Regions from separate parts of the Mycobacterium malmoense genome, predicted to be linked through region 3. Evidence: riboswitches for the same ligand, from Rfam matches in the RefSeq annotation. Region 3 holds a riboswitch; each other region holds the start of a gene.

Region 1 (10,031 bases), 930 kb from region 3:
ATGGAGCGGGCCGTCAAGGGCCTGGTCGACGGCCGCTTCCAGTGGGTGGTGTTCACCTCCACCAACGCGGTGCGCGCGGTCTGGGAGAAGTTCGGCGAGTTCGGCCTGGACGCCCGCGCGTTCTCCGGGGTGAAGATCGCCTGCGTCGGCGAGTCGACGGCCGACCGGGTCCGCGCGTTCGGGATCAGCCCCGAGCTGGTGCCGGCCGGTGAGCAGTCCTCGCTGGGCCTGCTGGACGACTTCCCGCCCTACGACAGCGTTTTCGACCCGGTGAACCGGGTCCTGCTGCCGCGCGCCGACATCGCCACCGAGACGCTGGCCGAGGGGTTGCGCGAGCGTGGCTGGGAGATCGAGGACGTCACCGCCTACCGGACCGTGCGCGCCGCGCCCCCGCCGGCGGCCACCCGCGAGATGATCAAGACGGGCGGCTTCGACGCGGTGTGCTTCACCTCCAGCTCCACCGTGCGCAACCTGGTCGGCATCGCGGGCAAGCCGCACGCGCGGACGATCATCGCCTGCATCGGCCCCAAGACCGCCGAGACCGCCGCCGAGTTCGGCCTGCGGGTGGACGTGCAGCCCGACACCGCCGCCGTCGGCCCGCTGGTCGACGCCCTGGCCGAACACGCCGCGCGGCTGCGCGCCGAGGGCGCGCTGCCGCCGCCGCGCAAGAAGAGCCGCAGGCGCTAGTGGCGGCCGGACAGGCGAGCGTGCGTGTCTGCACAGCGACACGCCGCCGGGGCTGGCATTCTGCGCACGCTCGCGGCCGATGAGCATGGGCTATCCCCGGCAGCGCCCGCGCCGGCTCCGCTCAACCCCCGCTCTGCGTCGCTTGGTGGCGCAAACGTCCTTGGAACCACGGCATTTGGTGTTGCCGATGTTCGTCGCCGACGGCATCGACGAACCGCGGCCGATTCCGTCCATGCCGAACGTGGTTCAGCACACCCGGGACTCGCTGCGCGCCGCCGCCGCCGCCGCCGTCGCCGCCGGGGTGGGCGGGCTGATGCTGTTCGGCGTGCCCCGCGATGAGGACAAGGATTCGACCGGCTCGGCCGGCACCGACCCCGACGGCATCCTCAACGCCGCGCTGCGCGACCTGGCCAAGGATCTCGGTGACGCCACGGTGTTGATGGCCGACACCTGCCTGGACGAGTTCACCGATCACGGGCACTGCGGGGTTCTCGACGACCGGCGACGCGTCGATAACGACGCCACCGTGGCCCGTTACGTGGAACTCGCTGTGGCGCAAGCGGAATCGGGCGCCCACGTGGTGGGGCCGAGCGGGATGATGGACGGTCAGGTGGCCGCGATCCGCGACGGCCTGGACGCCGCGGGCCACACCGACGTGGTGATCCTGGCCTACGCCGCGAAGTTCGCCTCGGCGTTCTACGGCCCCTTCCGCGAAGCGGTGAGCTCGAGCCTGTCCGGAGACCGGCGCACCTACCAGCAGGAGCCGGGCAACTTCCGGGAGGCGCTGCGCGAGATCCGACTCGATCTCGACGAGGGCGCGGACATCGTGATGGTCAAGCCCGCGATGGGTTATCTTGACGTGGTCGCGGCTGCGGCCTCGATTTCGCCGGTGCCGGTGGCCGCCTATCAGGTGTCGGGGGAGTACGCGATGATTTGCGCTGCGGCGGCGAACGATTGGATCGACGGCCGCGCCGCCGCGCTGGAATCGTTGACCAGCATCCGGCGCGCCGGAGCCGATATCGTGCTCAGCTACTGGGCCGCCGAGGCGGCGGGTTGGCTTGCGTGAGGTGAGGCTTCCATGACTACAGCGAGGGACACCAGGGTGAAGCCGTTGTTCTACGAGCCCGGCGCCAGCTGGTGGTGGGTGCTGCTGGGCCCGGCGTCGGCGGCGGCCATGATCCTGATCGAAATCTGGAGCGGCGCCCCGGTGTCACTCTTGGTCCCGCTCGTCTTTTTGGTCCTGGTGTCGGCGTTCGTGGCGTTGCAAGTGAAGGCGGCGCGGATCCACGTCTCGGTCGAGCTCACCGAGGACGCCCTGCGCGAGGGCACCGAAACCATCCTGGTGCGCGAAATCGTCAAGGTGTATCCGGAAGCCGAGAATCACGAGGCTTCCGGGAAGGAGCTGGCGAGGTGGCAGTCGGCGCGGGCGCTTGGCGAATTGGTCGGCGTGCCCCGCGGCCGGATAGGCATCGGCCTCAGGCTCACCGAGGGGCGCACCGCCCAGGCCTGGGCGCGTCGGCATCGTCACCTTCGCGCGGCGCTGACCCCGCTGGTCCAGGAGCGGGTCGAGCCCGCCGGATCCGATGTCACCGACGACGACGGGTCGGTGCGGTGATCGCCCGATACCGGGCCCTGGTCGAACTCGGCCTGGCCTGTGCCGCGCTGGTGGGCGCGGGCGTCAGCTGGACGCACGCCCGCCACATCGTCGGTGTCGCACCCATCGCGGACGGGCAGCCGACCACCACGTCGTTGGTGTATGACCCGCAGCTGCTGTTGCTGACCCTGGTGCTGGTGACGACCGCCGGGCTGCTGCTGGTGGCGGGGATCGCCAGGCTCCGGCGCTCTAGGGCTTAGGCCGTCTTCTTGATGAGCGGCAGCACGAACTGGCGGCGGCGCACGATGGCTTCGGCCAGGTTGCGAAGCGCCTCCTGCACCGAGCGCGCCATCGGAAACATGGCCCCGTCGCCGGCGTCGTTCAACAGCTCGATCACCGCCGGGCTCGCGACCAATGTCCACTCCGCGCCGGCGGCCTGGCACTCCTCATCGAACTCGTACAGAAGCGAGATACCGGCCGCCGCAAACAGACTCACGTCACTCAGGTCGAGCACCACCGGCTCGGTCCCGAGGACGAAACGCCGGATGTACTCGCCGACCCGGCCGGCGTTGACGCCGTCGATCTCGCCCCGGACGGTCACCACCGTCGCCAGGTGACGGCAGTGCGCCCGAATCTGAGCGCCACCGCACTCAAGGGTGCCGTTCCCCCGCCGGGCGTTCGGGCCCGGCTTCGACACCGACGTAGCGATTGCGATAGTCATGAGCAGCCCCATTCCCCGTGGCGTTCGTTGTGGCCGTGTAGGACCGACTCGGCGCGGACCAATGTCTTTAACGGTGCCCGTTAAAAGTAAGGAGACTTCCAGCCGGCTCTAACTCTTTGCTAAGAAGCGACTTTCGGAACGTTTTCGGCGACTCCAAGCGACATCGACGATGTTTCGGGTGCCACACCAAGCCACACCAGGGCCCGTCACGCCATCGCGGCAGTCACGCTGTTAGGCTGCGAAAGCTGCCGGTTGCGCAGTCGGGGGCTGGTGAAATGGCCTGTGGCATGGATCAGCCGCCCGGTCAGCCGGACTGCATGCGAACGAAACGGCAGGGTTCCGGACGGAAAGAGCATCGTGCGCGGCGCAGAGACCAGGGGAGAGATCAAGGCCCTGACGGGACTCCGCATCGTCGCCGCGCTGTGGGTGGTGCTGTTTCACTTCCGGCCGATGTTGGGCGATGCGTCGCCCGATTTCCGCGACGCGCTGGCGCCGGTACTCAACTGCGGCGCGCAGGGCGTCGACCTCTTCTTCATCCTCAGCGGGTTCGTGCTGACGTGGAACTACCTCGACCGCATGGGCCGGGCATGGTCGACGCGCGCCACCCTGCACTTCCTGTGGCTGCGGCTGGCCAGGGTGTGGCCGGTGTACCTGGTCACGTTGCACCTGGCAGTCCTGTGGGTGATCTTCACCCTGCACGTCGGCCACGTGCCGTCGCCCGACGCGGGCCAGCTCACCGCGGTCAGCTACGTACGCCAGGTCCTACTGGTGCAGCTGTGGTTCCAGCCGTTCTTCGATGACTCCAGTTGGGACGGGCCGGCCTGGTCGATCAGCGCGGAATGGCTGGCCTACCTGCTCTTCGGCCTGCTCGTTCTGGTGATCTTGCGGATGAAGCAGGCCACGAGGGCGCGAAGCCTGATGTTGCTGGCCTTCGCGGCGTCGTTGCCGCCGGTGGTGATGTTGCTGGCCAGCGGCCACTTTTACACCCCGTGGAGCTGGCTGCCGCGGATCGTGACGCAGTTCACCGCCGGCGCCCTGGCCTGCGCCGCCGTGCGCAGGTTGCGGCCGACCGATCGCTCCCGCCTCGTCGCGGGGTACGTCGCCCTGCTTCTCCTGGTGGCCATGGGGGCCGTTCTCTACTGGTTTGACGCGCACCCGATAACCGGCGTCGTGGAGAACGACAGCGGCGGCGTGGTCGACGTGCTGTTCGTTCCGCTGGTGATCACGCTGGCGGTCGGCGCGGGCGGCCTGCCGAGGCTGCTGTCGACGCGGCTCATGGTTTACGGCGGGCAGATCTCGTTTTGCCTGTACATGGTGCACGAGCTGGTGCATACCGCCTGGGGATGGGCCGTCGAGCAATTCGAGTTGACGCCGCAGGACAATCCGTGGAAATGGAACGTCGTCGGCCTGCTCGCGATCGCCGTGGGGGGTTCAATCCTGCTGTACCACTTCGTCGAAGAGCCTGCCCGCCGGTGGATGCGCAGGATGGTCGACGTCCGGGCCGCGGACGCGAGAACCGAGCACGGCGAACCGGCAAGCACCAAGCTGCATCCGATCGACGGTGGGCTGGAAGCGGTTTCGGCCCGCGCGGTCTGACACCCGCGTGGGTACGCGAATCGTTTTGTGCCCAGCGCCGATTCAGCGGGTTGCCAGCCGGTTCCCGTCGTTTCCCCGTACGATTCCGTTGATTCGGATGCGGCGGTTCCCAGGGGAGGTAGCGGTGAGTCGGCTGGCCACGTTAGTCATCAGCCTGACTTTTCTGGCCGGCGTCGTCTGTGAATATTCGCCATGCCCGGCCCGGGTGCGGGCCTATGACACACTGACCCTGGATTCCCGGCTGAACCACGTCGCGGTGATCGGCGACTCCTATACCACCGGCACCGATGAGGGCGGCCTGGGCCCCAGGGCATGGACCGCGCTTGCCTGGCACAGCCTCGCCGCGCGAGGCGTGCGGATCGCCGCCGACGTGGCGGCCGAGGGCAGGGCCGGTTATTTCGTGCGCGGTGACCACGGCAGCGTGTTCGAGGATCTGACCGCCAGGGCGGCCAAGCGCGACGACGCACTGGTGGTGTTCTTCGGCTCCCGCAACGACGACGGCGTCGATCCCGAGCTGGTGGCCGAAAGGGCCCGCGGCGCCTTCGATTTGGCGCGCCGCCTGGCGCCGGCGGCGAAATTCTTGGTGATCGGGCCGCCGTGGCCAACCGCCGCCGTTCCCGAGTCGATGCTGCAGATTCGCGACGTGCTGCACGCCGCGGCCGGGGGTGCGGGAGCGGCGTTCGTCGACCCGATCGCCGAAGGATGGTTCGTCGGCAGGCCCGACCTGATCGGGGTGGATGGCGTGCACCCGACCGACGCGGGCCACGAGTATCTGGCGGACCGGATCGCGCCGCTCATCCGCGCGCAGTTGTCTAGGTGAGTAGGGCGGCCGGCTGTGCTGACGTTTCAGTCGTCTGCATTCCGTTCATGATCCCATCGCTCCAGATCTCTCGCGGGTTCGGCAAACCAACTCCAGCGACTGACGCGGCCACTGCGAGGCACGCCAGCAGCGGTGGATTATCTGTAAACTCCCGAGAATCCTTCACGGATAAGACATTTGCCGCGCATGCTCAGCCCAGCTGGCCGCGGGCCCAATCCATCGCCGTCTGATATTGGTCGGTGCACAGCTCGCTGGTCGCGGCCCCGATGATCGCCCCGGCATCGCGGTTGGTGAAGCCACCACCGTTTTGAAGCGCGGAGAACACCGATGGAAGTGGTTGGCCGTCGCGTAATTGGTCGCATACGGAGCGTCCCCACGCGAGCGCGTCGGATGGCGAGACGTAGCTGACGTGGCTTCTTTCCAGACGCGTCAGGAATTCAGGGTCGTCGGCGCGGGCGGGTGCGGCCAGGGCAACGGCTGCGGCGAGCGCCGTGGCGAGCGTTAGCGTTCTCAACATTCCCACCCCTCGCGACGGTGGGTTATGGCTTGCGCGGATGGTGGCGCCGTGGGCGTCACCGTCGGCGAACGGGTAGTTGATGGCCATCTTGTGGCACTCCTGATGGTGTGAAGCGGTGATTAGCGACCCAGGACGCGTTGTTTTTGCTCGACGAACTCTTCGTCGGTCAGGATTCCCCGGTCGCGGAGTTCGGCGAGCTCGCGCAGCTCGGCGGCGATTCCCGTTCCGGCGCCCCCCGGTGAGGTCTGCGCTGGTTCGAGCGGTTTGCCTGTGCTGGCCCCGACGCCTTCACGGTGGCCCAGACCGGCCGCGCCGCCGAGGGCGCGGCCGGCCATGCCGGCAAGGGCCATGTCGCTGAACGTGTTACCGGCGGACCCCGTCAACGCCTGCGGGGCGGCGCTAACACTGCTTATCGGCAATGCCGCGGCGAGCGGGCGGATCGCCGTTGGAGCGACGGCGGCCCAGCGCTGGGGCACCGACAGCGCCCCAATCGACGACGACTGGCCCAGGCTTGCATTGGCGATCGCACCGCCGAGGCCCACGGAGCGCAGTCCGCCAAGATCTCCGGGTGCGCCCCCGCGGATGAGTCCCTGGGCCTCCTCACGCACGAGCCGTTCCTGGTTGGCTGCCGCGTTCCTCAGGTTGGTGCTGACCGAGTTCGCCGACATCGTCGCGCTCGTTGTCGACGTGCTCATACCCCCCAACGAGGCGAGCGGGCCAAAGTACGACGGAATCGAGGTCAGCGAGGGCAACGACGACGCCGAGGAGCCCGATCCACTCGCCAGGCCCAACAGCCCCGACAAGGGCGACGCCGACGACGTCGACGAGGCAAGACCCTGCAGCGCTTGTGGCACCGCGGACATCAGGTGTGGGCCCACCGACATGACGTGGGATACGCCCGATCCCGCCCCGGCTGCGGCGGCGTGGGCCACCGCGGCCGCCTGACCGGCCAACCCCGCCGGATTGGTCGTTGACGTCGGCGCCGAAAACGGCGTCAAGGCCGCGGCGGTCGCCGAGTGGGCGGCATAACCGATCATCGCGGCGACGTCTTGAGCCCACATCTCCATGTAGTGCGCCTCGGTCGCCATGATCGCCGGGATGTTTTGCCCCAAGAAATTGGTCGCAACCAGCGCCATCAACAGGCTGCGGTTGGCCGCGATCAGCGGCACAGGCACCGTCACAGCGAAGGCGGTCTCGTAAGCCACCGCCGCCGTCTTGGCCTGGGTGGCGGCCTGCTCGGCCTGCGCGGCCGCCGTGATCATCCACGCCAGATAAGGCCCAACGGCCGCCGTCATCGACACCGACGCCGGCCCCAGCCACGGCCCACCGGTCAGCCCCGAGATCACCGATCCGCAAGATGCCGCCTTGGAATACAAGTCGGCGGCCAACTCGTCCCAAGCCGCCGCGGCGGCCAGCATCGGGCCCGAACCGGGCCCTGCATACATCCTGCCGGAATTGATTTCCGGCGGTAACACCGCGAAGTCCATCTCGCTATCCCCTCCGAGGACGTCAGTTCAATGTGACGGCATTGGCGGCCTCGGTGGCCGCATACGATCCAGCACTGGTAGCCAAGGTGGTGACCAACAGTTGGTGCAGCACCGCCGCCTCGGCAGCGACCGCCTGATACATCGCGCCGTGAGTGGCAAATTGCAGCGCGGTAAGCGCTGAAACCTCGTCGGCGGCAGCGGGCACCACGCCCGTGGTCGGGGCCGCAATCGCCGCATTCTGAGCAGCCATCGCAGACCCAATCGCCTGCAAGTCGAACGCCGCCGCTGACAACATTTCCGGTTGTGCGGTCACAAAAGACATGGATCCTCCCCTTTCGCTTTAAGGCAGATCGAAAACTGTGGCTGACGCTGGCCAAACGACCCGAATTTCGGTCGGACACCTTTACCAAATCGAAGTTCGTCAAAGGTACTGTCGCGTAAGCACTTTCGATAAAGACCGTGATTGGCCCGTGAGATAATGCGTGGCCTGATACCCGCGCGCTGGGCTATCGGCTATCGCGACGGTTATTTTCGGCGATTCCCGGGCGCGGGCGGATTATCTACGATCTGATCGTCAGCCCGATTGCTGGAGCGAGTCATCGCCATGGTCAAGCAACCTGACGTCGACGGCATCCCGAATGCGGCCAGCATGCATAAAACCGGGAAAAGAGAAGCAAGAGCACAATGCTGAGCATCACCATCCACCCACTTTCTACTGCGTATGAGTAGAAGCCATTAGCCGGGATGGCCTTTCAAGGCGGTGCTTCATCGCCTAATGCCAAAGATAGCATGCGGTCGAACCGCCGTCGATAGCTCATATCCGGTTCTGCGGCACAAGATGTTTGGCGTTGCGGAATCCGAGCCGGATCGACGTTCTCGCAGCCGTGGCGCACCACGATCCGACCCGTATCGTGTTTACCCTTCGGTGCGGCGATCTTTGGTGGGCGAGAGTGTGCCGCTCATCCAGCTGTCAGGCAGACCACCAGTAGGCCAAAGTTTCAGTCGCAGAACGTTTTTCGAGCCAGACGCTTCAGTCTTCCGCGTGCCGCTCGTAGTCCCATCGCTCCAGGCGCGCTTGCAAGTGCATCAGGCCGACGCCGACGAGTGGCGCGGCCGCCGCGATGCAGACCAGCAGCAGCGAAGTCATCTCACAACCTCCAAAAACCTTTCCCTGATAGGACGATCGTCCGCGACCAGAAGTTCATTACGGTTTCACCCGCCCGCGACGGCGCGGTCCGCCAGCGCGCCGATCACGGGTGCCAGCAGTCGCGCGTATTCGGTCGTCACGTGGTTGTCGTCGCGGAACACCAGGGTGTTGCCGACGATCACCGGGCAGCGGTCCGGGGTGCAGAACAGCTCCGTCAGGTCGGCGTAGTGCCCGCCGCCGCCGGTGGTCGCCGCCCGCTCGGCGACGACGCCGCCGTCGTCGACCGCGACCGGGCGCGCAGGCGCGCAGGCGGTGGCGTCGTCCAGGTGTGCCGACAGGCACGCGGGCACGGAGCCGTGTGGATCCGGGGCCGGCCCGAGGACCAGAACGGTCGCGCCGTTGCCGCGCAACCGTTTCACGGTGTCGGCCAGGGTGCCGATCCACGCCGGGTCGTAGGACACAAAGCCGAAATCCCCGCCGTAGCGCCGGCTCATGTCCAGCACGACCAGCCGCGGGTGTTCGGCCGTCAACCGGGCCATGATCTGGCCGCGCCACTGTTCGCACTCGGTGTATTCCCGGCCCAGGTACGGGCTGGTGATGCGCAGCTCCTGCAGCGGGCAGGTCACCTTGGCCAGCGTCTCCAGCCGCCAATGCCGCTGCTCGGCGAGCTGCTGGAACGCGGGCTGCCACATCGCGGCGTGCGAGTCGCCGACCAGGGCCACCGTCGTCGGCGAGGCGGTGTCGCCCGTCGCGCACTCGGGTTGGCCGACATCGCGCCACGACCGCACGCAGCCGTTGACGAAGACCGCCGCCTTGTCGGCGGGCGCCGCGGCAAGCGGCGGGTCCAGGTTGGACGGCACGGCACGCAGGCCCGCGGACCCCGCGACCGCGTCGCGCGCCTGCTGGACCGTCGCGTCTTGCGGGCCGACGGCGGGGGCGTTCGCCGGGGGCAGCGCGACGATGTTGGCCTTGGGCGCGGCCGTTCCGTGCCCCGCCGGCGCCGGTACCACGTTCAGCAGCAGCACGCACGCGCACGCGGTGGCCGCGCTGGCGGCCCCGGCCACGGCCAGGCTGGCCTTCGCCGACCGGCGCAGGGCGGCCGCGAATCGGCCGGGATTTTCGACCAGATGCAGCGTGAGCACCGCGAGTCCGGCCGAGACGACGACCGCGGCGAGCCGGCCCGGCAGGCCCGCGGGCAGGCCCAGCAGCGGTGGCATCAGCAGCAGCACCGGCCAGTGCCACAGGTACCACGAGTACGACACCCGGCCGATCGCCCGCACCGCGGGCCGGCACAGCACGCGACCGGCCCCCAGGCCGCCGGTGACGCGCCCGGCGCCGATGATCAGGGCGGTGCCCAGCACGGGCAGCAGGGCCGCCGTGCCGGGGTACGGGGTGCCGGGTCCCAGCTGGGTGCAGGTCAGCACGATCAGGCCCAGACCACCCCATCCGGCGATCGCCGCGG
Region 2 (10,031 bases), 1.4 Mb from region 3:
GTCGGTTTTGTCGCAGGTGGGCCGCGCGGTCTTCGGCAACGGGGTAATTGGCGACATCTTCTACGTCCTGGTCCAGGCGGCGACCGCCGCCATCTTGTTCACCGGCGCCAACACCAGTTTCAACGGATTCCCGGCGCTGGCCAGTTTCGTCGCCGAAGACCGCTTCTTGCCGCGGCAGCTGACGAAACGCGGTCACCGCCTGGTGTTTTCAAACGGCATCATGACGCTCGCCGCGCTGTCGGTGGCGTTACTGCTGGTGACGGGCGGCTCGGTGAGCGCGCTGGTGCCGTTCTACGCGATCGGCGTGTTCACCGGATTTTCGATGGCCGGTTACGGGATGACCAAGCACCATCTGACTCATCGGGAACCGGGATGGCGACACCGGCTGGCGATCAACCTGTCCGCGGCGATCCTGTCGACGATCGTGGTGGGCATTTTCGCGGTGGCGAAATTCACCGAGGGCGCGTGGCTGGTCGTCGTCATCTTCCCGCTGTTGGTGTTCGCGCTGATGCGGCTCAACCGCGAATATCGCGCCGAGGCGGCCATTCTCGAGCTGTTCCGCACCGACCGCCCGGAGTTGGTCAAGTACGCCAGGCACCGGGTTTTCCTCTTCGTGAACTCGGTGGACCTGGCGGTGATCGAGGCGCTGCGGTATGGCAAGGGATTGCGGGCCGACGAGCTGACCGCGGTGCACTTCATGGTCGACGAGGCGTATGCCGCACAGCTGAGAAAGCGTTGGGATCACTTCGATCTCGGCATCCCGTTGCGGGTCGTGGACTGCCCGGACCGGCGCATCAACCGAGCCGCGCAGGTGCTGGTCGCGAAAACGCGCGACGAACATCCGGACACCAACGTGACGGTGCTGCTGCCGCGCCGAACGTTTGCGCCGCTGCTGGGGCGGCTGCTGCATGACCGGACCGCGGACAAGATCGCCCGGGCCGTCAGCCTCATGCCGGACGCCGCGGCGACGATCGTGCCCTACGACGTGGAATCCCGGGTCAGGGAGGCCTACCCCGATCGCTTCGAGCAGTGGGTTCAGCACGAAGTCGACAACCTCGAGGCCTGGGTCTCCCGGGGCGAAGACCAGAACGTCGAGGCCTACGAACACCCCGAGCGCCCGCCGTCGGTGATCATGGTGGCGGGCCTGATTTCCGGGCAGCGCGCCACCGTCGAGGGACGGGTCAATGAGGTCCAGGACGTCACCGAACGCGGGCGGACCGTCCGGCACGTCGTCGTCGGCGACAGCAGCGGCGAGATGACCGTCACCTTCCGTCCCGGTCACGGCGGCGCCGACATCCAGCCCGGCCAGCTGTTGCGGATCACCGGAAAGGCCCGCCAGGCCGGCAACCGGGCGATATCGATGATCGACCCGGCGTACCACGTGATCGAGGACCCCGCGAAGGCCGCCGAATCCGGAGAGCCCGGGCATATCAGCAAAACGTAGGGCCACGATCGGTCTGGTCGAGGCGCACGGCACCGGCACCCCGGTCGGCGATCCGAGCGAATACGCGAGCCTGGCCGCGATGTACGGAACCGAGGGCCGACACCGTGTTTCTCAGAAGTGTTTCTCAGAACGCCGGGAACGGGCGTCAGTGACCGTTGGCGCGAAATCGTTCGAAGGATCGCGTGACTTCGGCTTCTGCCGCTTCCCGATTGCCCCAGTCGGCGGCCTTGACGAACTTGCCCGGCTCTAAGTCCTTGTAGTGCACGAAGAAGTGCTCGATGGGATCCAGGACAAACGACGGCACGTCGCCGACGTCGGTGATGTGGTCCCATCGTGGATCGCCGGCCGGCACGCACAGCACCTTGTTGTCGCCGCCGGCCTCGTCGACCATCTGGAACATGCCCACCGGGCGGGCGGCGAGCACAACACCGGGAAAGACCGGCTCGGGCAGCAAGACAAGAGCATCGAGGGGGTCGCCGTCGTCGCCGAGGCTGTCTTCGATGAAGCCGTAATCCGCCGGATACCCCATCGAGGTGTACAGGTAGCGGTCGAGTCGGATGCGGCCGGTGTCGTGGTCGCTCTGGTATTTGTTGCGCTCTCCCTTGGGGATTTCGATGGTCACGTCGAATTCCATGTGACTACTCCTTTATTGTCGGCGGTCCGAATTCGGTCTTTGCGTGGATTGTGTGCGGGTGGGCGAGGCGGGGGCTCGCGGCCGGCTCGCGAGGCCCGCGGTGGACGCGCCACCCGATTTTCCGCGTACCTTTCGGGCGCGGCATTATATCAGCTTTCATATCGATGGCAAGGATTGCCAGGCAACACCCAGGCGTCTGACCGGGTTAACGCAGTAAACTGCATCGTATCTGTGCGCGCGGCAGCGACGGCGGAGCGCAACTCAACCGGAGGGTGCAGGCCAATGTTGGCGCGCTTCACCTACGACTCCTATGTTCGCAGGGGCCATCAGCCGTATTGGCGGTTCAGGGCGGGCTCCATCGCCGCTGTCAGTTAAGCAACGGAAATCGGCTTTGGTCAAGCGCGGCGAGGCCATCCCGTTGGACTGTGACGGCGCACCGCCTCGGGTGACCGCCGCAAGCCTCGATCGATACCTTGCCCCAATACCGTTGTTCGGCAATAACTTTGGGCCACCGATGGCGCGGCCGTCGCGTTGTCGAAACGCACTGCCGGTTGTGATCGACACCACCCGTGGCCTTCGGACGCGCTCGGAACCGCCCTCGGCGCCCGACGTTTTTCAAACCGATACGTGCCGTTGGCGGCACCACCGCCGAGCCATTACGTGCCCCGGCAATCGCTCGGCCGGCACCCGGCCGGGCTGCCCGCTTCGCCGCGGTTATAAGGCGAACGCGTCTGGATGTAATGTTCCAATCAGCTGGAAATCTCCTGTGCATCGGCCATGGCCGGTTGTTCGTTCATCACAAGTCAGCTTGACTGTCAAGCAATAAGATCACGAAAGTTTTAAAGGTGCGTCGCCGGCTCGACGGCGCACAATGGCGGTGGGGCTCGCCATAACCGCGCGTCAAGCATCGACGGCCAACAGTCCCTGCGGAACAGACCATTGCCCGGCTGACCAATTGCGGAGCCGGGTGTGACGCAGGAGGACCGTAAGTGGCCGTTCAATCTTTGTCGATACCTACGATCAAGGTCCCGCCTGCGCCCGTGCGGCGTCGTCGACTCCGGCCGCGGGCTGGCGGGTGCTTCCGTGCTCCCGGTTTGGATCGGCGGCCGGCATTCAGGACGTGAAACACCAAACACTTCAGTCTCTTTCGACCGGCTGTCGATGAACCATGAATGAGCCCAATCAAAGTCGACCCGCCACATATTTCGGCGGTTTGATGGTCGCCCCAACATCGTCCGTGAAAGGTAAATGACGCATGGCGCGTTCGCGCATCACCGACTGGAATCCAGAAGACGTCGTGGCCTGGCACAACGGCAACGACGCCATCGCCCGTCGCAACCTGGTGTGGCTGGTTGTGAACGTGCACATCTCTTTCTCGGTCTGGTACCTCTGGTCGGTCATGGTGCTGTTCATGCCGCAGTCCGTTTATGGTTTTTCGACCGGCGACAAGCTGCTGGTGGGCGCCACCGCGTCTCTGGTCGGTGCGCTCGTGCGCATCCCGTATTCGATGGCCGCCAACTGGTTCGGGGGCCGCAACTGGACAACGTTCTCGTCGTTGGTGCTGCTGATCCCCACCGTCGGGGCCATCGTGTTGTTGGCCCATCCCGGGTTGCCCCTGTGGCCGTATCTGGTGTGCGCCGCGTTAACCGGGTTGGGCGGCGGCAACTATTCGGCGTCGCTGGCCAAGGTCGACGGCTTATATCCGCAGCGGCTCAAGGGCTTTGCGCTGGGTCTGACCGGCGGGCTGGCCAACCTCGGGTCGGCGGCGATCCAGGCGGTCGGGCTGGTGGTGCTGGCGACCGCGGGACACGAGGCGCCGTACTGGGTATGCGCGATCTACTTGGTGCTGCTGACCCTCGGCGGTGTTGGTGCGGCACTGTGCATGGATAACATCGTCGCGCATCGCACCGGCATTTCACTGGGCAACTTGCGATCCATTCTCTCGGTGCCCGACGCGTGGGGAATCTCGTTTCTCTACCTGTGCGCCTCCGGCTCGTTCCTCGGTTTCGCGTTCGCGTTCGGCCAGGTGCTCCAGCACAACTTCGTGGCCGGCGGGGAAAGCTACGGGCAGGCGTCGCTGCACGCCGCCGAGATCGCCTTCATTGGGCCGCTGGTGGGATCGCTGGCGCGGATAGTCGGCGGCAAGTTCAGCGACCGCTTCGGCGGCGGCCATGTCACCCTGAGCGTTTTCGCGGCCGCAATCGTGGCGGGGGGATTGCTGGTCGGCGTCAGCATCCATGACGATCTGACCCGCGACCGCGGTGGCCCCGTGACGGCATTTACGATGGTCGGCTACATCGTCGGCTTCATTGCGCTGTTCATCTTTACCGGCGCCGGCAAGGGGGCCGTGTACAAGCTGATCCCTTCGATCTTCGAGGTGCGCAGCCGCGCAATGAATCTCAGCGAAGCCGACCGCCACCACTGGGCCCGTGTCAGGTCGGCGGCTTTGATCGGATTCGCCGGTGCGTTCGGCGCACTGGGCGGCGTGGGGATCAACTTGGCCCTGCGGCAGTCCTATTCCAGCACCGGTACCGAGACGCCGGCATTCTGGATTTTCCTCGCGTGTTACATCGCCGCCGCGCTGCTGGCCTGGGCGCGCTATGTGCGGCAGGGGCCGGGTGCACCGATACCGACGTTGCGGCCGCAAACCTCGGACGAGGCGGTCGACCCCGTGAGCGCGTCGGGCGGCCGGGCGGCGACGGATTTCTGAGCCGACCGACGCAATTCAAGTCGACAAGCCGAGAATGGGGATCAGCAGGATTATGAAAGACAGCACGAGCGAACTAGCGAGGAACACCTCTCCCGTCCAATACCTCGAGGAGGTGACCGCCACGGCGGTCGAAGCCGGAAAGCTCATTCTCAAGCATCGGCGGCACGCCCATATCGTTAGGGACAAAGGCGATCACGGTAAGGACACATCGCCGGTCACGGCCGCCGACTTGGAATCCAACGAGTACATCGCCAAGCACCTCAAGGCTTTGGACCCGGAGATTCCGATCATTTCAGAGGAGACCCAGTCGGCGGGTTACGAAACGAGAAAGACTTGGCGGCGTTTCTGGCTGGTGGATCCGCTGGACGGAACCAAGGAATTTGTGCGGGGCAGCGATGAGTTTACCGTCAATATTGCCCTCATCGAGGATCTGGAACCCGTGCTGGGCGTCATCTATGTCCCGGCAAAAGAGCTACTTTATTACGCCGAAAAGGGGCGGGGCAGCTGGAAACAGGTGAGGAAGAGCCGTCCCGTCCAGATATTTTCCTCAATACCGGACCTAAGCAAGGGCCTGACGGTCGTGGAGAGCAAGTCACACCCGTCGCCGGCGCTGGAAAGCTACCTCAAGGATTTTCCCATAAAGGAACGCGTCGCCGCGGGCAGCTCCCTAAAATTCTGCCTGGTAGCGGAAGGGCTCGCGGACATCTATCCCCGGATGAATCCGACCATGGAGTGGGATGTGGCGGCGGGTGATTGCATTTATCGAAACTCGTCGCGGCTGGGACAACGAAGCTCATCGTTGACCTATAACAAGCCCAGTTTAAAAAACGACAGCTTTGTCATAGGCCTTAGATAAAGTCTTTACTGGCACCCCTGCGCGATCATCGGCCCGGGCCGGAATCGCCGAGGGGTGCCTTTAGCGCGCCGGGTCATAACCATAACTATTGAGACGTCCTGATTCGGTCCTCGGATGCCGGTCCGTGGGCGATAAACAGGAAGTATCCAACCAAAATACAGCTACTTGTAAGGTTGCCGGGTGAGAATAAAAATCACGATGATTAAAAAGGACGGAGAAAGGCTGTTAGCGACGTCGCTACGGCAACCCATCCGCGGCAGAGGTGGTCATATCGGACCATACACAGCCCTGATAGCGACGATCAGGGCTGTCGATCGCATTACTAGATGTCGCAAAAACTGTCAATAGAACAAGCATCCACGATTGCCTTGACGGGCCAGGTCGATTGGTCATTCGAGGGCGGGGGGTATGTCGGCACCCCGGTGGCCGGAAAGAGGTTTTGAGATGAGTGCGAATATCACCTGGCATCACTACAGCGTTGCCCGGGGCGAACGGGAGAAACTCAACGGTCATCGAGGGTGTGTCGTCTGGTTTACCGGGCTGAGCGGTTCCGGTAAGAGCACGGTGGCGAATCTGGTGGACCGAAGGCTCTATGAACGAGGCGTACGGAGCTTCGTGCTGGATGGCGATAACGTACGCTATGGGCTCAACGCCGGCCCGGAAATGCTTGAAGAGCGCCACGGAGAGGCTTTTGCCAAGCGATTTGGCCTGGGATTTTCAGCCGAGGATCGCGAAGAGAATATCCGGCGTATCGGCGCCGTCGCAAAACTGTTCTGCGAGGCCGGTCTTGTGGTATTGACGGCGTTTATCAGCCCCTATCGTCGCGACCGTGACGCAGTGCGGGCCACCCTCGCCAATGGCGATTTCATGGAAATCTTCATCGATACGCCAATAGAAGTGTGCCAGAAGCGCGATCCCAAAGGCCTCTACGCGAAAGTCAGGGCCGGAAAGATCAAGGAATTTACCGGTATCGATTCCCCGTATGAACCTCCGTTGAAGCCGGAATGGACCCTCGACGGGGGAAACAAGGACGCCGAGTCCCTGGCGGACGAAGTGGTCTCTCATCTCGAAACGGCGGATGTCATTCCCGGCCTCGGCCGGTACCAAGACATGCGTGACAGGGCCAACATTTAAAAGTGCTCTTTCCGAACCTTCGCCGCAGGCGACCTTAACCGAAAGGTAGAATTGCTATGAGTAAACAACTGCTCAGCCCGACGAGAGTCGTGAGGGATTATCTTTCTGATTCTTTGGTGTGGGAGGGGTTTTTGGCGTCGGGTGGTTTTGTTGAGGGGGATATTGTTGTTGCGGATCCGTTTAAGGCGGGGACGACGTGGACGCAGCGGATCGTTCAGCAGATTTTGCATAATGGGCAGGAAAGTGAGGGGGGTTTATCGGATACCTCGCCGTGGTTGGATTCCAGTTGGGGTGATCATGCCTCGATGCTGGCGGTGCTCGAGCAGCAGCGTGTGGCGGGGGTGCGTCGGGTGATTAAGTCGCATCTGCCCGCTGATGCGCTGCCGATCGCTCCGCAGGCCCGGTATGTGTTTGTCGGGCGCAACGGCAAGGACCTGGGCATCAGTTTGCACAACTATCTGTACAACTTCTCTCCGGAGACGATGGAGCAGATTAATCGGATTCATGCCCAGTGGTCGGGGGACCCGACCCCGTTGGTGATTCCGGAGGATATGCAGGAGTTTTTTGATCGTTGGCTCGATACCCACGGGTATGGGTGTTGTGATCTGCTCGACATCATGGCGTCGTGGTGGGCGCTGCGTGAGGAGCCTAACGTGTTGTTGTTGCATTATCAGCAGCTCAAAAACGATCTGCGGGCTCAGATCGTACGGTTGGCGGAGTTTTTCTCCATCGACGCGGCGTCGCTGCGCATGGATGTCATCGCCGAGCATTGCTCGTTTGAGTACATGAGCGCGCGGGCGGAAAAGATGGCGCCCTTTGGCGGGGCGCACATGTCGAGTGCCAAAGCGTTTTTTCACAAAGGACTCAAACGCGACCACCGCAACGAACTGACCCCCCAACAAGTCCACCGCTTCGACACCACCGCCCTGGACCAACTCGGCAACGACTGCGCCCACTGGCTCGAAACAGGCGAAACCCCGCCAGGGGGCTAGCCATGGCCGCCGCAACGCGGTCAGCCGTGGGACTTCGCCCCAGCACTGAAGCGCTAGACGTGGTGGAGCGATGATCCGAATTGAGCGGTTAGGCCGCCGTCTGGACCGGCTCACCGGGGCGACGTAAGCCGGGAGGGCATAAATGACAATCGATTTCGGGATGCTACCGCCGGAGATCAACTCCGGTCGCATATACACCGGTCCGGGATCGGGGCCGATGCTGGCCGCCGCGTCGGCGTGGGACGACGTGGCCGCCGAATTGCACTCCACGGCGGCGTCCTACGCCTCGGTGGTCTCGGGATTGACGGCGAGGTGGCGGGGCTCCGCCGCGGCGACTATGGCGGCCGCGGCCGCGCCGTACACGGCATGGATCAGCGCCACCGCTGGGCAGGCCGAGCAGACCGCCGCCCAGGCCAGGGCGGCGGCCGCCGCCTATGAGACCGCCTTTGCGGCAATGGTTCCCCCCGCGGCGATCGCGGCGAACCGCACGCGGCTGCTGACGCTGATCGCGACGAATTTCTTCGGCCAAAACACCCCGGCGATCATGGCCACCCAGGCCGAGTACATCGAAATGTGGGCTCAGGATGTGGCAGCGATGTACGGCTATGCCGGCTCCTCGGCGACCGCCGCGCGGGTAGCGCCCTTCATCGCACCGCCGCAGACCGTCAATCCCGTCGGGACGGCGGGGCAGGCCGCCGCGGTCGCCCAGGCCGCCAGCGCCGGGGCCGGCGGGCAGGCGCAGGCGTTGCCGCAGCTGACGTCCGTGGTGCCCGCCCTGCTGCAAAGCCTTGCGGCGCCGACGGCCGCGGCCGATCCGTCGGCCCCGGCGTCGCTGGCGTCGTCACTGAACACGATCCTCGGCTTTTCAACCGGGTCGGTATCCCCGTTGTCGTACTTCACCGTGGCCGGCGTGCCCCAGTTACTGGGCGCGCAGTGTTACTTGTTGCCCCAGGCCGGGGCGAATTTGGCCGGCGCGGCCGGCAAGGCGACGGCGTCATCGGCCACCGGCGCGGCGTTGGTTACGGCGGGTTCGCAAGGGGGCCAACTGGGTTCGGCGGCATCGGCAAGCATCGGTCGCGCGGGCCTCGTCGGGGGTTTGTCGGTGCCCCAGGGCTGGGCGATGGCCGCTCCGGCGGTCAAGCCGGTGGCCGCGGTATGGGCGGAAAGCGGCCCTTCCGGCGCCTCGGCGGGTGTCGCGACGCAAGGCGAAGGACCGTTGTTCGGCAACATGGCCTTGTCGAGTCTGGCCGGGCGGGCGATGGCCGGTACCGGCGGCCCTGCCGCCCGATCGGCGGGTTCAGCCGCGGGTGGCGCGGCCGGCGAGGCCAGCGGCCCGGTCAACATTTTCATCGTGCCCGGCGGCGCGCAATGACCGCCGTTGCCCCGCACCTCCCCGCTTTGGCCGTCGTCGTGTCATTGGCCGAGAGTCCAGCAACTTTGCGCCACAGAGATGAGGAGCGCATGTCTTCGGAATCGCAGCCAAAAGCGCTGCCGGACGTCACCGGCGATGCGGTGAGTGCCGGCCCGGCCCGGGACACCAAAGACACTGTAATGGCAAGTCCGCCAACGGAGTTGGATCCGGCGGCCACCGATGTGGTGTCGATGCTGACCGCGATGCAGTTCGGAACCTATGCCGCGATGTTTCATACGGTCAGCGCCCAATTCGCGGCTGCCCACGAGATGTTTGTGAAAAGCCTTGCAATGAATGCCCCCTCGGACGCGACCGCCGAGCCCGGTGACGCGTCGGCGGCCACCTGAGAGGACGGTCGGATGTATTTCGGATTGTTGCCGCCGGAGGTCAACTCCGGCCGGATGTACTCCGGTCCGGGATCGGAGCCGATGCTGGTCGCGGCGGAGGCCTGGGACGCATTGGCGGCCCAGCTGCACGCGGCACAGGCGGCGTACTCCTCGGTGATCTCCGGGCTGACAACGACATGGCTGGGTCCGTCATCGGTGTCGATGGCGGCCGCGGCCGCACCCTACATGGCGTGGATGAGGGCCACGGCCGTCCAAGCCGAGCAGACCGCCGAGCAGGCCCGGGCCGCCGCGGTGGCCTATGAGACGGCATTCGCGGCAACGGTGCCGCCGCCGGTGATCGACGCCAATCGCAGTGAGCTGTCAATGTTGGTGGCCACCAACGTCTTCGGACAGAACACCCCGGCGATCGCGGCCATCGAGGCCCGGTACGGCCAGATGTGGGCGCAAGACACCACCGCGATGTCCACCTATGCCGGCCAGTCGGCAGCCGCCACGACGGTAAC
Region 3 (10,031 bases):
TGGTGCCCGAGTTCGCGGACAGCCTGTGAACGCGGGCAGCGTGAGTCGGGTCTATTTGGCCCGGCACGGCCGCACCGCGCTCAACGCCGAGGGGCGTCTGCGCGGGCTCAGCGACCCGCCGCTGGATGAGGTCGGCATCGCCGAAGTCTCCCGGCTCGCCGGTGCGCTGGCCGCCCGACATCCCACCGCGGTGGTCTCCAGCCCGCTGCAGCGGGCGGTGGCGACCGCGCAGGCAATCGGCGCTGCCGCCGGCGTTCCGGTCACGATTGATGCCCGGCTCAACGACCGCGACTATGGGCCCATGACCGGCCTTCGTCGCGATGATGTCGAACATCGTTACGGCAGTGTCGATTCCGCACCTGGCGTGGAAAGCCGAGCGGCGGTCGCCGAGCGGGCACGACGAGCGTTCTTCGAGCTCGTGGACGAACTCGGGCCGGGACCCGTCGTCCTGGTGTCACACGATGCGTTCAACACCACCTTGCTGGAGCAGCTGGATCCCTCGCTGGACCACATCGGCCAGCGGACGGCGTGCTGGAACCAGCTCAGCCTGGTCGATGGAGTCTGGCGGGTGGACTCCTATGACGTTGTGGCCGACTGACTCTCGTCTGTGCGGTCTCTGCGGTTCAGGTAGGCCATGAGAACGTCTTCCGCGCGGTGATACTGCAGCGAATCCACCCACAGGCGGTGGATCGGAGAATGCGCACGCCGGCCGAATTGGCCGCCCGGAGTCGCCACGTAGCCGCCGACGTCGGCGTCGGCAAGTAGCGCCAGTACGGGACCGATGTCGCTGGACTGCAGATCGGCCAACTCTGCCCAGTAAGTCGCGAAGACCCCATTGTCAGTGCCACCGGGCGGTAGCCAGAACGTGACGTCGAACTGCGCCGGATTTCTGATCGGCCGCGACGGCGAACTCATCAGAACCCCGTTGACGTTGGATTGGACATGCGTTCTCCCTGGCTGCTGCCGTCCAGGGGCCATCGGCGACGTCCGCGGTTTCGGCGAGCCCCACCGCCTTGTCCCATGATGACCCGCTGACGACGAGTTCGCCAGGCTCTTTGCGCGATAACTTGAACATCGGGTAACATTGGCGGTCTGGCGATGAGGCTCGCCAAGATTGCCGCACCGGGCTAATGGCTTCTACCGCGTGAACGACCCACGGTAGAAGGCAGGTGAGTTAGATGACATGCCGGGTGAGCGAGCTGACGCACCGTCTCGGCGCAATTGTTGGCGCTGACGCTTTCGCGAGAATCGTTTGCCCGTCCGCTGCGTGCGCGGGTCGCGTCGATTCGCTCTGCGAGCTGCCCCGGCCGTCGGCCAAGCAACCCGCCGCCCGTCGACCTATCCTGGCAAACTCATCGAATGCTGTTTGTCCGCAACATGTTTACCGAAGTCCGCCGCCGACACGCAACCAAGCGCCATCCGACCATGTTCGGAGCTATCACAACCAAGGGAGGAAGCCATGTCATTTGTGACTACACAACCGGAGTTGCTGGCCACCGCATCCGGCAACTTGGCCACCATCGGTTCCATCATGACCGCCGCGAACGCATCCGCGTCCACCCCGACGACCGGGGTGATTCCGGCCGCCGCCGACGAGGTGTCGGCGTTGACGGCCATGCAATTCGCGGTACACGCGCAGATGTATCAGGCGATGGCGGCGCAAGCCGCGGCGATTCACGAACAGTTCGTGTCCACGCTGGGGGCCAGCGCCGTGTCATACGAGGCCACGGAGGCGGCCAACGCGATCGCGACCGCGTAAGGGACCCAATCTGACAAGCGCGAACCCAGTGATCGCGGGTAGCATGGAGCAAGGCGATGAAGCTCGCCTTAACTGCCGCACCGGCTGATGGCTTCTACCACGTGAACGACGCGCGGTAGAAGGCAGGTGAGGGTAATGGCGGGCTTTACCAGCATCCTTGGTCCGGATGTCGACGGTATGAGGGGTGCCGACATACCACCACCGGATTGTTTGGCCGATCTCCATCTCGACCAGATCGTCGCCGCGGTTACGGCTGGATATGGTGACAGTGATATCGCAAGCATCTTCTACACGCCCCTGCACGACGTGCCTACGGTGGAGTACCGCCAGCAGGTCTTCCGTGATCTCGAAAACGAGGAAACACGGTCACCGATACAGAATTTCGTCGAGGGCATGCGCGCGATGCGGGGCCGGCTTCACGTGGCCAGGAACGCCTGGCATCGGCTACAGCGACAGGGCTGGCTGGTCGCTGCGATCGAAAGCTATTGCCACACGGTGGCGTTGCTGCGAGACGATCTCGCCCACGTCCGGCCGCGTTCGCGGGGGCTATGCAACTTCGGCGAACACGTAACCCGCTACGTCACCAGCGAAGCGTTCACCACGCTGGTGGCCGACACCGAATCGATGCGGGACCAGCTGCGCAAAGTGCGATACACGGTGCACATCGAGGGCCTTCGGGTCCACGTCGAAAAGTTCGACGGCCAAAACGACTACAGCTCGGCGGTTGCCGAGACATTCGAACGCTTCGCCACCGAGTCCAGCAAGGACTATCGTGTCGCCCTTCCGGAGTTCAAAGACATGAACCATATCGAGGAGCAGATCCTCGGATGCGTCGCCGAACTTCATCCGGAGGTCTTTACGCTGCTCGGTGACTTCTGCCGCCGATACGAACACTTCATCGAACCCGTCGTCGCCAGATTTGAGCACGAGATCCAGTTCTATCTGGCATACCTTGCGTTCGTCCAACGCTTCACCGCGGCCGGGCTAGCGTTCACCTATCCGCGTGTCACCCAGGAGCCGGGCGTCGTGGACGCCCGGGACGCCTTCGACCTGGCGCTGGCAATCAACGCGGTGCAAGACGAAAGACGCCTTGTTACCAACGACTTTCACCTGACGGAATCCGAGCGGATTTTCGTGGTTACCGGTCCGAACCAGGGCGGTAAGACGACCTTCGCCCGGACCATCGGCCAATGCGCCTATCTCACCTCGATTGGGTGCCCGATACCCGCCAGCGACGCCAGACTGACATTGCCCGATCAGATCTTCACCCATTTCGAAAGGCAGGAAGACCTGTCGACGCTGCACGGAAAGCTCGACAACGAGCTGGTACGGATTCATGACATCCTTTCGCGCGCAACCGATGCGAGTATCATCATCATGAACGAGAGCTTCTCGTCGACCACCGTCAATGATGCCCTGTTGATCGGCCGTGAGGTGCTCGAACGAATCATCCAGCTGCGCTGCGTCGCGGTTTACGTCAGCTTCCTCGACGAGCTGTCCACACTGGATCCGGCGTGTGTGAGCATGGTCGGCGAAGTGGCCCAGGATGATCCAACTCGGCGGACATTCAAGTTCACCCGCCGACCCGCGGACGGCCTGGCCTATGCCGCCGCACTAGCCGACAAGTACGGCCTCAGCTACGAGGCGCTGGGGCGGAGGATCAGCCAATGAAGGTTCGACTGCTACACCCCGTTCACGACCCCGACCTAGCGCCGCGGCTTCCGTGGCCATTGCAGAATCTCGTCGATGACGATCTCGAGCTCCGGCGGATCTACAAAGCGATGGCCGCCGGCGACGAATTCTTGCTCGACACCGCCAAAAAGATAGTGCCACAGGCGGTTGTCGATCCCGACGTCATCGTCTACCGTCAGCAAGTCTTGGCGGATTGCCTGGCCAATCGTGCCGCGGTGCAGCGGATGTATGACGTCGCGGTCGACGGTGTCGAAGTTCGGCGCAAGGTGTTCCTCGGCGGTTTGATGTCCCGCGACCCACAGGCCATCCTGCGTCGCTCCGTTCGGATTCTCGAACTGCTGGTCGGCAACCTCCGGCAATTGCGCAGCCTGTGCGATGAGCATGCCAACGGATTTCGCTCGCCGGGGTTTCGGCAGCTGTTGGCGATGATTGGCGAGCAGATCGGCGACGAGTACCTCGAGCAGCTCGACGCGGACCTTCGCGAGTTGCATCTTCCGCGAGGTGTTCTGCTCAGCGCCGCGCTCGGAATGGGTAACAAGGGCGTGGATTATCTCCTTCACCAGCCACCTCGCCGTAATTGGTGGGACAAATTGACCGGAAACCGCAGCAGCGGTTGCGGCTTCGTTGTTGATGAGCGCGACGAAACCGGCGCGCAGGCGCTAACCGAGTTAGCCGGGCGGGCCATCAACGACATTGCCAATACGGTCACCCGATCTGCAGATCACGTCGAGGGGTTCTTTGGCCGGCTGCGCACCGAACTGGGGTTTTACCTGGCCTGCGCGAACCTTTACGATCAGCTCACCAAAGCCGGTGTGCCCACCTGCTTTCCGATTCCCACACCGATCGGCCCGCCACAGCTCTGCTGCCGCGACCTGCGCGACGTGGGACTGTGCCTGACCGCCGGTAAGCGGGTCACCGGCAATGACGTCGACGGCGACGCGAAGTCGTTGATCGTGATCACCGGCGCCAACGAAGGCGGGAAGTCCACGTTTTTGCGCAGCTTGGGCGCGGCGCAGGTGATGATGCAAGCCGGCATGTTTGTCACCGCCACATCGTTTCGCGCCAACGTCCGAGACGCTGTCTTCACGCACTTCAAGCGCGAAGAAGACGACACCCACACCCACGGCAAGCTCGACGAAGAACTTGCCCGTATGAGCGACATCGCCGACTTCGTCGGCTCGGCGTCAATGCTGTTGTGCAATGAGTCGTTTGCCGCGACGAACGAGCGGGAAGGATCGCAAATCGCGCGAGACGTGGTGCGGGCCATGGTCGAAAGCGGGGTGAAAGTGGTTTTCGTCACGCACTTGTACGACCTCGCGCATAGCCTCAGCTCGCGACACGATCCGGCCTACTTGTTCCTGCGAGCCCAGCGCCGCCCCGATGGTGTGCGGACGTTCCGATTGGAACCGGGGCAACCGGAACCCACCAGCTACGGCGAGGACTCGTTTCGGCGGGTGTTCGGCATCGCTTCGAATCGCGACGTCAGCCGGGAAACTGTAGGGTCCGGCTGAGCGGTGGAGAGCGCTCCCGCAATCTGAAAATATGTGCCGGCCGGTCAGGCTAGGTGCGCCACTCCTGTGCGAACGACACGACCAGCGATGCTTACCCAGCCATTCGGGCTCCACAGGGTGTGGATCAGTGACCCTTTGCCCTGGGTGATGGTCAGATCGCGGCTGAGGTACTCGCTGATGCGTATTGCCGCGGCGCCGGTGGCTTCGTCTTCCTGCACGCCAAGCTCGGGTCCGAACGAGCGGGAGCGCACGCGCCCGGCGTCTCGGTCGATCCAAGCCCATACATAGTGCGGGAAGTCGTCGGAATAGTCGCTGGGGTCAGCATCGATGACATCCTGAGGCGAGATCAGTTGATGCATCACGAATTCAGGAGTCCATTCGGCGTATGCCCGGATGATCGCCAGCTCTGAGGCGTAATCGACTTCGACGATGCCGACCGGGAGCCGTAGGCTTCGAACGGGTGTGCCACGGTCACGCAGCCACCAAGCCGCTCCCACGGCGGGGTGGCCAACGAATGGCGATTCAATGGCCGGCGTGAAGATGTGAGCCTCGGCCGTAGCATTCCCCCGCTTCGGAAGATCGACGAAAATTGTTTCGCTATAACCCAATTGGGTCGCAATGCGTTGTCGGTCCGCGTCTGGCACTGCAGCGGCGTCAATCACGCCGAGCAGGTTTCCGAATCTGCCGTCGATGTCGGTGAACACCCGCAGAACGGTTACGTCGGTAGCCATCGGCGCCAGTATCCTCTCATCATCAGTACGCCGCCACAGCGACTGCTCGTATCGGTGTGCACCGTCATCCGCTGCCAAGTGCCCCCAGCAGGTAGGCGACTAGGACGACGAGGAATACGTAGAGCAGGTACAAGTTGACATCGCCCGATTGGATCGGGGTCACCAGACGCGCGCAATATTGCACGGCGGTTATGACCGGACGATACAAGTAACGTTGAAACAGCGGTGTGACCTCGGCTTCGTAGTGCACCGGCCCGGACCTCCCGGCGGGCTCGTCGGACGCTCGCTGCAGGGTGACCGTCGGTTGATATAGGCGGTCGAATGTCACCCGTACGGGCGCGGCAAATGTCATGGCCGAGTACTGCATTCGCGGTTTGAAGGTGACGATCCCACCGTCCCACACCGGGGTCCGCCGACTTGGCGCCTTCGGGCGTCCAACGGCATGGATCATGACCGGCACGATCAAGACGGCAACCATGAATGCCGCAAGGTACGTTGGGGAGAACGCCGAAAAATCCGTGTTCGCCGGAATGATGGTCAATTTATCGACCATCACCCGCGGCAGCAGGTTGACCGAGGTAACGGTGTGGACGGCACGTCCGAGAGCCGTGATCACTAAAGGTGCCCCCACCCCGAGTGCCACACACCCCATAGCCAAGAGTGCGGCTCCGAGCACAGGCTGTCCGGATTCCTCGGCGGCAGCGGCATCTTTGGTCCGCGCCATGCCTAGGAACGGGATACCATACGCGCGCACAAAGGCGCACACGGCCAGGCCTCCCGTTAGCCCCAGGCAGGCCGCTGCCACGACGATCAAGATGCCCACGAGATGACTCGGTATCCGAAAACCCTGAAACAGTCCCTGGAAGATCAGCCATTCGGAGACGAAACCGTTCAGCGGCGGCAACGTCGCAATTCCGAGGGTGCCTATCATGCTGATCACCGCGGTACGTGGCAACCGGTGAACCAGACCACCGAGCCGATCCATGTCGCGGGTGCCGGTGGCGTGCTCGATCACCCCGGCCTCCAAGAACAGTAGCGTCTTGTAAAGGCCATGGTTAGCAACGTGATACAGCGCGGCAAGCAGCAGGAATGCGCCCAATACCGGCTGCCCGTAGGAGGTGAAGGTCATCCCGGCTCCAATTGCGATGGCGATAACTCCCACGTTCTCGATCGTCGAATAGGCAAGGAACTTCTTGATGTCGCGTTCGGTGAGCGCGTACAGGATGCCAAGCACCGCGGTGAGCGCGCCCAGGCCCATGGTTATGAGACCCCACCATGCGGGACCCGCACCGAGCAGCTCGGTGGCGAACAGCAGGATGCCGTAGACGCCAAGCTTTACCACCATTCCGGACAGAAATCCGGAACCGTCGGCGGGTGCCACGGGGTGTGCCTCCGGCAACCACACGTGCAGCGGTACCAAGCCCGCCTTGAACCCGAAACCAATGAGCGCCAGCAGGAATATCGCGTCACGAGACCCCGGCGAGACGTGCCCCGATCGCATGGCAATCGTCGCGAAATCTGTGCTGCCCGCATCGGCGGCAAGAAGCACGAATGCCGCGACGATCAGCCCGAAGCCGACCTCGGAAAGTGCGAGGAACCAGAACGCGCCCGCGGCAACCCCCTCGCGGCGTTGATGGCGCAGGATCATCAGATAGCACAACAACGCCATCGACTCCCATGCCACCAGGAACACCACGACTGTGCCCGCAATCAGTACCGTTAGCGTGGCCAGCAGCGCGAGATGGTAGATCGCGAGGTACAGCGACGTGCCCCGGCCCACGGCATGGTATCGCGGCGCATAGCAGGCGATTCCGATCGCGACGGCGCCCAGCACCGCGACGAACACACCGGCCAGCGGCGTGAGCCGCAGCGTCAAGGCGCCGACTATGTCGTTGCCGCCCAACGTCTTAGACACCGACCCGGGATGCATGAGCAACAGCCTGACCCCGCCGATGAGCGCGGCCAAGCCACCCGCACCACCCAGGGCGGGCGAAAGCCGCACCGGACCGTGTGCTGGGACGAACGCAGTCGCCGTGGCCGCGACCCACAACGCTGCGGCGGCGCCGAACATAACCCATTCGATCACGGCAGCTCACCTTGATCCACGAAGGGCATTGCGGACACCTTCTCGGCAAGCCGACCCACCGCGACCATCAGTCCCTGTAGTAGCGCCATCGGACTGGGTGGGCAGCCCGGCACGTATACATCGACGGGGAGTACCGCGTCGAGCGTGCCGTGGGCGATCGGGTCTGCGGGATAAACCCCGCCGAGCGCGCAGGCGCCGACGGCCATCACGAGCTTGGGTTCGGGCGTGGCGTCGTAGGTCTTGCGCAACGCCACGTCGAACGCTCGTACGGCCGGCCCGGTCACCATGAGAATGTCGGCGTGACGCGGGGCCGGGGTAAAAAAGAATCCCAGCCGGTGCAGATCGTAGTGGGGCGCCGCGAGCAACCGTATTTCCTGCTCACACACCGCACAGGAGCCCGTGTCAACGGTGCGGATATGCAGGCTACGCCCAAACAGTTTGCGCACGCTACGGCGCAGATCCTCGGCCGCCGAGTCCCGTCGCACCGTGCTTGTTGCCGCCGTCATGACAAGCCCTCCCTGCGTGGCGATTTGTGGTTACGGAAAGTGCAGCCCGATGATCCGGGCAATCTCGATATAGAGCGGAATCCCGACGGTGACGTTGTAGGAAAACGTCAAGCCCAGCGATGCGGCGAGAGGCAGGCTCGGGCTGGCCTCCGGGATCGCCAGTCGCTGCACCGCCGGGACGGCGATATAAGACGCCGCACCGCACAGCACCGCGAACAGCACGTAGGTTCCGGGCTTGAACGCCGTGTCGGTCAAGTAGGCATAGGTGTGGGCGACGAGAATACCCAGCGTCGCAAAGAAATTCGGTGCGAGCAGACCAAATAGCACAAAGCCGAGTCCCGCCGACCGTAGGTCGCGCAACTTGCGGGAGGCCGTCATGCCCATCTCAAGCAGGAAGAGGCACAGGACGCCCTGGAACGCCGACACGAAAAAGGTGTCGTCGTCGTGGATCACCTTTTGGCCTTGCAGGCCACTGATGAAGCCGACGATGACGGCGCCGATCAGCAGGCACAGCCCGGGATTGAGCAAGACCTCCCGCAGCGTGGCTGTGGTGTTGTGCCGCGCGGCATCTCCGCCCAGGGGGTTTCCCTCGGGATGCTCGCGTTGTTCCGGGGAGGTTTCCGGCTCGTGCCCGGTCTGATGTTCCTGCTGGGATCGCAGGCTCTGGCCGTAAGCGGGCCGCGCGGCGGTGCCGGGCCCCGCCCCCACGGTCGCCGGCGTCGCGTAGCCCGCCTCATCCGGCATCTTCCCTGCCGCATCCATTCCCCGGGCACGCAGTCGAGCCACCAGATACAGCGCCACCAGGCAGCCGGGGATCTCCATAATGGCCAGCATGACGGGCATGTAGGCGTCGAAGGCGATGGCGACGCTGGTGAGCACCGCCACGCAGGTGGCAAAGGTCCCCGCCGAGTCCGATCCGTAATACCCGGCCACCGTCGCCCGGTCGATCCGCCGCAGGGCAGTCACGTGGTTGAGCACGAAGTAGGCGATAATGCCGATCAGGAAGTTCAAGGCGAAGCCCACCACCATGAATCCGACGATGCGTCCGATGCTCGACGGGCTGATTTCGGCGAGCTCTTCGCCGCCGTGCCAGCCGATGGCCAGCAGCAGGTACATGGTCAGTCCCTGGTAGATCACGTACGGGATTTCAAACCGCACCTTCAAGATCGGGATCAGGAAGCCGAAATAGAAGAACAACAACAGCGGCTTGAATAAGTTGTGGATGAAGTTTTGCCAGAACTCGTAAAGCATTGGTGGCTCCTATAACTGCTGCCGGGGGGTTAACAACCCGTCGGGGCCGAGACGAATATCAGGAGCTGCTTCGATTCCGCCGTGGCAACCGCGCAATCAGGCACCACGGCCACCGTTTCCGTCATGAGAGTCCTTCCGGCGGGGACGATTTACGCAACCCAATGTGTTTGATCAGCTGTTCGCGGGCGGTAGCGGCCAGTTCGAAAACCCCGCTGGGGCGCACGACGGCGGGTGCGGCCGCCAGGCAGCGGCCGCAGGAGGTGCAGGCGCCGACGTCATAGATCAGAACGTCGTCGTCGCGTCGCAGCGCGGAACTCGGACACATTGCGACCAACCGGTCGGCCACGCCGGTATCCAGCGGCGAGGCGTCGAACACCGGTGGGCTGGGCAACTCACGTGTCCACGGTTCCGGCGCCCCGCGCGGGTAACGAGTCGTCACTACGCCTCGGCGCAATCCACGAAGGAACCACAGTGCCATCAGCGTGCCCTCCCGGC

Evidence for each region. A riboswitch is a leader RNA that binds a small molecule or an ion and turns the genes downstream of it on or off. The one in region 3 is predicted to bind fluoride.
Region 1: it holds a riboswitch for fluoride, as region 3 does, so the genes downstream of both, K3U93_RS20800 (PE family protein) here and K3U93_RS00680 (MutS-related protein) in region 3, are expected to answer to the same signal.
Region 2: it holds a riboswitch for fluoride, as region 3 does, so the genes downstream of both, K3U93_RS18410 (inorganic diphosphatase) here and K3U93_RS00680 (MutS-related protein) in region 3, are expected to answer to the same signal.

What each region holds. Positions count from the first base shown of each region.
Region 1 covers NZ_CP080999.1:4,525,527-4,535,557, reverse strand. The annotation lists gene K3U93_RS20845 (bifunctional uroporphyrinogen-III C-methyltransferase/uroporphyrinogen-III synthase) at 1-687, shown strand, start outside; gene hemB (porphobilinogen synthase) at 767-1,753, shown strand; gene mce1N (transport-regulating membrane protein Mce1N) at 1,766-2,302, shown strand; gene K3U93_RS20830 (hypothetical protein) at 2,299-2,541, shown strand; gene K3U93_RS20825 (STAS domain-containing protein) at 2,538-3,002, opposite strand; gene K3U93_RS20820 (acyltransferase family protein) at 3,360-4,598, shown strand; gene K3U93_RS20815 (Rv0518 family GDSL lipase) at 4,723-5,418, shown strand; gene K3U93_RS20810 (DUF732 domain-containing protein) at 5,609-6,022, opposite strand; gene K3U93_RS20805 (PPE family protein, SVP subgroup) at 6,055-7,422, opposite strand; gene K3U93_RS20800 (PE family protein) at 7,445-7,744, opposite strand; fluoride riboswitch at 8,142-8,204, opposite strand; gene K3U93_RS20795 (acyltransferase family protein) at 8,635-10,031, opposite strand, start outside.
Region 2 covers NZ_CP080999.1:4,024,522-4,034,552, reverse strand. The annotation lists gene K3U93_RS18420 (APC family permease) at 1-1,444, shown strand, start outside; partial or broken gene K3U93_RS25735 (hypothetical protein) at 1,446-1,541, shown strand; gene K3U93_RS18410 (inorganic diphosphatase) at 1,590-2,078, opposite strand; fluoride riboswitch at 2,389-2,450, opposite strand; gene K3U93_RS18405 (MFS transporter) at 3,334-4,788, shown strand; gene cysQ (3'(2'),5'-bisphosphate nucleotidase CysQ) at 4,901-5,644, shown strand; gene cysC (adenylyl-sulfate kinase) at 6,089-6,778, shown strand; gene K3U93_RS18390 (sulfotransferase domain-containing protein) at 6,835-7,770, shown strand; gene K3U93_RS18385 (PPE family protein) at 7,919-9,142, shown strand; gene K3U93_RS18380 (PE family protein) at 9,139-9,528, shown strand; gene K3U93_RS18375 (PPE family protein) at 9,541-10,031, shown strand, end outside.
Region 3 covers NZ_CP080999.1:134,937-144,967, forward strand. The annotation lists gene K3U93_RS00660 (universal stress protein) at 1-29, shown strand, start outside; gene K3U93_RS00665 (histidine phosphatase family protein) at 41-598, shown strand; gene K3U93_RS00670 (hypothetical protein) at 577-915, opposite strand; fluoride riboswitch at 962-1,022, opposite strand; fluoride riboswitch at 1,086-1,147, shown strand; gene K3U93_RS00675 (PE family protein) at 1,460-1,759, shown strand; fluoride riboswitch at 1,803-1,863, shown strand; gene K3U93_RS00680 (MutS-related protein) at 1,895-3,430, shown strand; gene K3U93_RS25780 (MutS-related protein) at 3,541-4,962, shown strand; gene K3U93_RS00690 (PhzF family phenazine biosynthesis protein) at 5,007-5,693, opposite strand; gene K3U93_RS00695 (proton-conducting transporter transmembrane domain-containing protein) at 5,758-7,779, opposite strand; gene K3U93_RS00700 (NADH-quinone oxidoreductase subunit B family protein) at 7,776-8,285, opposite strand; gene K3U93_RS00705 (sodium-dependent bicarbonate transport family permease) at 8,316-9,536, opposite strand; gene K3U93_RS00710 (hypothetical protein) at 9,658-9,975, opposite strand; gene K3U93_RS00715 (hydrogenase large subunit) at 10,014-10,031, opposite strand, start outside.